One region of the Hydrogenophaga aquatica genome, then DNA from elsewhere that is predicted to be linked to it. Evidence: riboswitches for the same ligand, from Rfam matches in the RefSeq annotation. Region 1 holds a riboswitch; the other holds the start of a gene.
The links. A riboswitch is a leader RNA that binds a small molecule or an ion and turns the genes downstream of it on or off. The one in region 1 is predicted to bind glycine.

Region 1 (3,397 bases):
CACGTCATCTACCCCAAGGTGGATGGCCGCCCTGCGGGTTTTTCCTCGCGCTGGCTCAACGACATCCTGCGCGGCCGCCTGGGCTTTACAGGCGCGATTTTCAGCGATGACCTAAGCATGGCCGGTGCCCGCCAGATCGATGGCAAGGAAGTGAGCTACACCGAAGCCGCCGTGACCGCCCTGGAGGCGGGTTGCGATCTGGTGCTGCTGTGCAACCAGTGCGTGGTGGATGACGGCGCCCCTATCGACGAACTGATCGACGGTTTGAGCGAAGCGCAGATCAAGGGCCGCTGGCAACCGCGTGGCGCCAGCGAGCAGCGCCGCCTGGACCTGCTGCCGCTGGGCGCCGCCCAGCCCTGGGACGAACTGATGGTGGACGCGCGTTACATGCACGCGCTGGGCCTGCTGCCCTGACGGCACCGCTGGCGGTGCCGTCCCGGGTGCCGCCCACGAGGGCGCGTCAGACCCGGGCCATGGCAGCTGCCGGTGCCGCGCCCAGCACGGGCTTGTGGTAGCTGTCGCCCACCACGTCCGCGATCAGATCGGCGGTCCCGGCGCTCAAGGTCCAGCCCAGGTGCCCGTGCCCGGTGTTGTAGAACACGTTGGGCTTTTTGCCGCGTCCCACGCGCGGCATCATGTCGGGCATCATGGGGCGCAGGCCCGCCCATGGCACCACCTGCCGGGTGTTGACTCCAGGGAAGCACTGGTTCACCCAGTCGACGAGAGGCTTGATCCTGTCGGCGCGGATGTCCTTGTTGTAACCGTTGAACTCGGCTGTTCCGGCCACGCGGAAACGGTCCGGCCCGAGCCGGCTGGTGACGAGTTTGGTTTCGTCGTCAAGCAGGCTCACCCAGGGGGCGGCCTCGCGGCTTTGTTCGTCCATCAGATTGACGGTGATCGAATAGCCTTTGACCGGGTAGATGTTGACGCGGTCGCCCAGTTGCGCAGCCAGACTGCGGCTGGCCACCCCGGCGCAGACCACGAGCCCGTCAAAGCAGTGAGTCTGCTCTTGTCCATCCTCGTGTGCCGTGACAAAGGCAGTTTCGCCATCGCTGCGCAGATCGCGCACCTGTTGCCCGTAGCGAATGGTCACGCCCAGACGTTCGGCAGCGGCGGCCAGACCTACGGTGTATTTGTGGATGTCGCCGGTGGAGTCGCTCTCGGTGTAGAAACCGCCGTAGTAGGTGCCTGCCAGCGTGGGTTCGATGGCGCGCATTTCCTCTGGTGTGACGGGGTGGCGTTCCAGTCCGCCTGCCGCCAGCAGGCGGCTCACATTCGCCGCGTGGTCAAAACCTTTCTTGTCGCGGTAGATGTGCAGGATGCCGCGCTTTTCCACGTTGAAGTCCAGCCCCTCGGCCTGGGCCCAGGCAAAGAAATGCTCGCGCGCGGCGATGGCCAGCTTGACCGTTTCGGTGGTGTTGCGTTCGTAGTGGGGAATGTTGCCGATGAACTCCAGGAACCACGAAATCTTGTGCCAGCTCGGCTTGGGGTTGACCAGCAGCGGCGCGTCGTTCTTCAGCATCCACTTCAAGCCCTTGAGTATGGTGGACCAGTGGGTCCACACCTCCGCGTTGGATGCGGAAAGCTGTCCGCCGTTGGCGAACGATGTCTCCATGGCCGCGTAGCGGTTCTGTTCAAACAGGGTGACGTAAAAACCGCGCTTGGCCAGCGCGTAGGCCGTGGTGACACCGGTGATGCCACCGCCGATGACGGCGATCGATTTCATGAGGCAGGCTCCAAACGTCGAAGGGAATGGGTACAGCCCGCACCATGCGGGATGTACGCCCCCTCTGTTTGGAACCTGAGAGATTCATGCCCCCGTGGCGGGTGCACTTGCTCCTGCGGTGGGCTGGGTGACGACACCAGCCTCTCTTCAGAGTTTCATCCAACTTCGACCGGTCCTTTGGCCTGAGAGTTTCCGGGGCGGTTGCTCCTTCGGCGCTGGCCGCTGAGGGCCAGTCTCTCCCGATCGATGTCCAGCATTCTAGTCAGGGGTGTCTACCTCATCAAGTGCACCAACACCAGGCTGATGGACGGGAACGCAACCAGCACACCCAGACGAAGGACGTCCACCGCGATGAACGGAACCAGTCCACGGAAGATGGCGCCGACCGGCACCCGGGGCAGGTTCGCCTTCAGCACGAACACGTTCATTCCGACGGGCGGCGTGATCAGGCCGATCTCGGTCAGCACCACCACGACAATACCGAACCACACCAGGTCAAAACCCTGGGCCACCAGAGTGGGGGTGAACAGCGGCACGAAGATGAGGATGATGGCCATGGCGTCCATGACGCAGCCGAGGAGCAGAAACACGGCCAGGATGGCCAGGAGAATTCCGGTCCTTGACAGCCCGGATCCCTGCACCAGCGCCAGCAGTTCGTCCGCCAGCCCCGAGAACGTGATCAGCTGGGAGAAAAGCATGGCCCCGAACAGCACAACGTACAGCATCACGGAAGTCATGGCGGTTTCGCGCATGACCTCGTAGAAGCGCTGCCAGCCCAGCCGTCCCTGCGCCATCGCGACCAGCAAGGCCAGACCTGCGCCAATGCCGCCCGCCTCGGTGGCAGTGAACCAGCCCAGGTAGAGTCCGCCGATGATCAGCAGGAACAGCAGCAGAAACGGCCACACACCTGCCAGGGAACGCCAGCGCTGCGCCATGGGTGTCTTCTCGGCGCGCGGGGCATGTTCCGGGCGGAACCAGGCAATCGCGTAAATGGCACCCATGTACAGGGCCAGACCCAGCAGGCCCGGCAGCACGCCTGCAATGAACAGCTCACCAATGTTCTGCTGGGTCAGGATGCCGTAGATCATGAGGATGATCGACGGGGGGATGAGTATGCCCAGCGTGCCACCGGCGGCAATGGTCGCGGAGGCCAGGCGGTCGGAGTAGCCGTACTTCTGCATGCTGGGGTAGGCCACCTTGGCCATCGTGGCCGCCGTGGCGAAACTGGAGCCGCAGACAGCACTGAAGCCAGCGCAGGTCACCATGGTGGCCAAGGCCAGGCCACCGCGAACGGCGCCCAGGAAGGCATTGGCTGCGCGAAACAGGTCTTCAGAGATTCCTGTTCGCGACAGCACGTTGCCCATGAGGATGAACAGAGGAACCACTGCCAGTTCGTAGGAGAACGCGGCCTCGGTCAACGTCATCGGGATCAAGGTGCGTGCCACCTCGAAGCTGTTGAGGAACGCAATGCCTCCGACCGAAACCGCCAGCAATGCGATGCCCAGTGGCACGCGCAGAAAGGCCAGCAGCAGCACGGCGCCCAGGCAGATCAGTCCAGCGGTCATGATGCCGCCTCCTCGTGAGTGTGTTCGGAGTGTGGGGCCTGCACGAACAGGGCAGCCACCGCTGCCAAGGCCGTGGTCGCGGCGATGAATGTGTACATCCAGTAGC
Region 2 (3,397 bases), on a different contig from region 1:
GGCCTGCCAGTCGGCCAGCCAGCCGCTGCTGCCGGGGTACTGGTTGATGGCGGCAAAGTAATCATCACCCGCAATGGCGGCCAGCCATTCTTCGGTGGAGCGCACCACCTTCACGGTCAGGCCCAGCGGTGTGGCGCGGGTCTGGATGACTTCAATGGTCTGCGGGTGGCAGTCGCCGCTGACGATGAAGGTGTTGCCCTTGGCCTTGACGCTGCGCTTGGCCAGCGTCATGGCTTCGGCGGCAGCCGTGGCCTCGTCCAGCATGGACGCGTTGGCGATGTCCATGCCGGTGAGATCGGTCACCATCGTCTGGAAGTTCACCAGCGCTTCCATGCGGCCCTGGGAAATCTCGGCCTGGTAGGGCGTGTAGGCGGTGTACCAGGCGGGGTTTTCCAGGATGTTGCGCAGGATCACGCCCGGGGTGTGCGTGCCGTAATAGCCCTGCCCGATGAAGCTGCGCAGCACCTGGTTCTGGCTGGCCACGGCCTTGAGTTCTGCCAGTGCTGCTGCCTCGGTCACTGCCGGTGGCAGATCCATGGGCTGCGCGCGGGCGATGCTGCGCGGCACGATGCCGTCGATCAGGGCGCGGCGCGAGGCCTCACCGATGACCGAGAGCATCAGGCGCTCGTCGGCTTCAGAGATGCCGATATGGCGGGCAACGAACTCGTTGGCGTTTTCCAGGTCGGCCAGGGGCCGGGCGGTGGGCATGAGCATGGCGGGCTCCGGGGGGCTTGCGGGTGGGGTTTACTTGGTCAGTTCGCCGTAGGCGGTTTCGTCCATCAGCTCCGCGACTTCGCCAGCGTTGGACAGCTTGACCTTGAAGAACCAGCCAGCGCCCAGCGGGTCGCTGTTGGCCAGCGCGGGGTCGTTGCGCAGGTCTTCGTTGACTTCGGTGATCTCGCCGCTGATGGGCATGTACACGTCGGCGGCAGCCTTCACGGATTCGACGACGCCTGCCACGTCTTTCTGGGCCAGGACCTTGCCCACTTCGGGCAGTTCCACGAACACCACGTCGCCCAGCGCGTCCTGCGCGTGGTGCGTGATGCCCACGGTGGCGATGTCGCCTTCAACGCGGATCCATTCGTGGTCGGGGGTGTACTTCAGGCTCATGGGGTGGGCTCCTGGGGATGGAAAGGGAAAGAGGGCGGACGTGGCATCAGCCACGGAAATAACGGTTGGGCACGAAGGGCAGGGGCGCCACTTCCATCGGCACCGCCTTGCCACGGACGAGCGCCTGCACCTGCGTGCCGAGCGCAGCATAACCGGACTGCACGTAGCCCAAGGCGATGGGCTGGTTGATGGAGGGGCCGAGCAGGCCGCTGGTGACTTCGCCAATGCGCTCGCCAGCGGCGTTCTGCAGTTCCACATGCTCGCGCACGGGCACGCGCTCCTTGGCGATCAGGCCCACGCGCAGGCGCTGCGGCGGCTGCGTGCCGTCGAGCTGCGCCAGAATCTTGCTGGCGCCGGGGAAGCCACCCGCGCGGGCGCCACCCGTGCGGCGCACTTTCTGCATGGCCCAGTTGAGCGCGGCTTCCACTGGCGTGGTGGTGGTGTCGATGTCGTTGCCGTACAGGCACAGGCCTGCTTCGAGTCGCAGCGAGTTGCGCGCGCCCAGGCCGATGGGCTGCACCTCGGGCTGCGCCAGCAGGGCGCGGGCCAGCGCCTCGGCGTGTTCGGCGGGCACCGAAATCTCGAAGCCGTCTTCGCCGGTGTAGCCGCTGCGCGTCACGTACAGGCTGGCACCGTTCCACTGGTGCGCGGCACCGGTCATGAACACCAGTTGTTCCACGCCAGGCAGCAGTCGCTGCAGTGCGGTCACGGCTTGTGGGCCTTGCAGGGCCAGCAGGGCGCGTTCCGGCATGGGGATGACCTGGCAGCGCTGGCCGATGCGCGCCTGGATGTGGGCGATGTCGCCTGCCTTGCAGGCGCCATTGACGATCACGAAGATGTCGTCCCCCCGGTTGACGAACATCAGGTCGTCGATGATGCCGCCTTCGTCGTTGAGCAGCAGGCCGTAGCGCTGTTTGTTCAGGCCCAGGCCGATCACGTCCACGGGCATGAGGGATTCAAAGGCCGCAGCGGCGTCGGGGCCGACCAGGCGCAACTGGCCCATGTGCGACACGTCGAACAAGCCGGCAGCCGTGCGGGTGTGCAGGTGCTCGGCCATCAGCCCGGCGGGGTACTGCACAGGCATGCTGTAGCCCGCGAAAGGCACCATGCGCGCACCCAGTTCAATGTGCAGGGCGTTCAGCGGTGTTTGAAACAGGGGCGTGTCGGGGCTGGTCATGAGCGGACTCCATGGGGGCATGAAACAACCGTGGCATTCATCACCACGGCATCTAGCCCCCGCTGTCCGCTTTACCTGAGAGATTCACCGCCCATGCGGGGCGGCTTGCTCCTTCGGTGGGCAGCATCGTGTGCGGCCTCTCTCCAGTGGGGATGCGCAGTCAAACCCCTCGGGGCTGACGGCGTTTGCCAGTCCTTTTGCCTGAGCGTTCAGACCACCGCGATCAGCGGTCCTGCGCCTTCGGCGGCTTCCCTTGGGGAAGCGCTCTCCTGACAATCCGGAATTCTAACCCACGGCTGAAAATGTAACGTTTGGTAAACTGCTGGGTTGCCCAGAGTCCCGTGTGCCGCATTCACAAGCATAAGAAAGGTGCCTCGTGTCCGACGCCAAGCCGCTCCTCATGATCGTTGACGACAGCCGCATGTCACGCATGCTGATCAAGGCCATTGTCGTTGCGCAGCGCCCTGACTGGCGCATTGTCGAAGTCGCGTCAGGTGACGAAGCCTTGGCCCGTGTGGATGAGGAGACTCCGGATTTCATCACCATGGATGTCAACATGCCGGGTACCAACGGCCTGGAGGCGGCCGAACGCATTCTGCAAAAGCACCCTGGCATCCGCATCGCAGTCTGCACGGCCAACGTGCAGGAGCGCATGCGCGACGCGGCTGCCCGTGCCGGCCTGTTCTTCGTGGGCAAACCCATCACCGAGGCCACGGTGTCGCCTGCTCTGGCCTTTTTCGGGAAGTGACCATGGTCGATGTCAGCGACCTCAAGCGCGACGCGCTCCTGGAAATCTTCAACATCGGCGTGGGGCGTGCCGCGTCGAGCCTAAGCATGATCGTGGGCGACGAGGTGCTGCTGTCAGCCCCCAGCCTGAGCCTGTGCTCGCCGAACGAGGCGGCTGTGGCGTTGTCGGGCAAGCCGCTTACCAAGTTCAGCACCGTTTCGCAGCAGTTCTCTGGCCCCTTTGAGGCGCAGGCCATGCTGGTCTTCCCCGAGGCCAACGCATTGGAGATCGTCGGCCTGATGATGGGGGGGACCAACCTCAGTGCAGAGGAGCTGTCGGAATACGAGCAGGAGGCGATGTGCGAGATCGGCAACATCATCCTC

Region 2: another riboswitch for glycine. It lies ahead of gcvT (glycine cleavage system aminomethyltransferase GcvT); the one in region 1 lies ahead of ACYVHH_RS01260 (D-amino acid dehydrogenase).

Annotation. Positions count from the first base shown of each region.
Region 1 is NZ_BAAGVK010000002.1:49,270-52,666, reverse strand. It holds gene nagZ (beta-N-acetylhexosaminidase) at 1-414, shown strand, start outside; gene ACYVHH_RS01260 (D-amino acid dehydrogenase) at 461-1,726, opposite strand; glycine riboswitch at 1,781-1,885, opposite strand; glycine riboswitch at 1,887-1,978, opposite strand; gene ACYVHH_RS01255 (TRAP transporter large permease) at 1,999-3,291, opposite strand; gene ACYVHH_RS01250 (TRAP transporter small permease) at 3,288-3,397, opposite strand, start outside.
Region 2 is NZ_BAAGVK010000001.1:97,537-100,933, reverse strand. It holds gene gcvP (aminomethyl-transferring glycine dehydrogenase) at 1-714, opposite strand, end outside; gene gcvH (glycine cleavage system protein GcvH) at 745-1,110, opposite strand; gene gcvT (glycine cleavage system aminomethyltransferase GcvT) at 1,157-2,287, opposite strand; glycine riboswitch at 2,340-2,444, opposite strand; glycine riboswitch at 2,467-2,569, opposite strand; gene ACYVHH_RS00450 (response regulator) at 2,664-3,035, shown strand; gene ACYVHH_RS00445 (chemotaxis protein CheC) at 3,038-3,397, shown strand, end outside.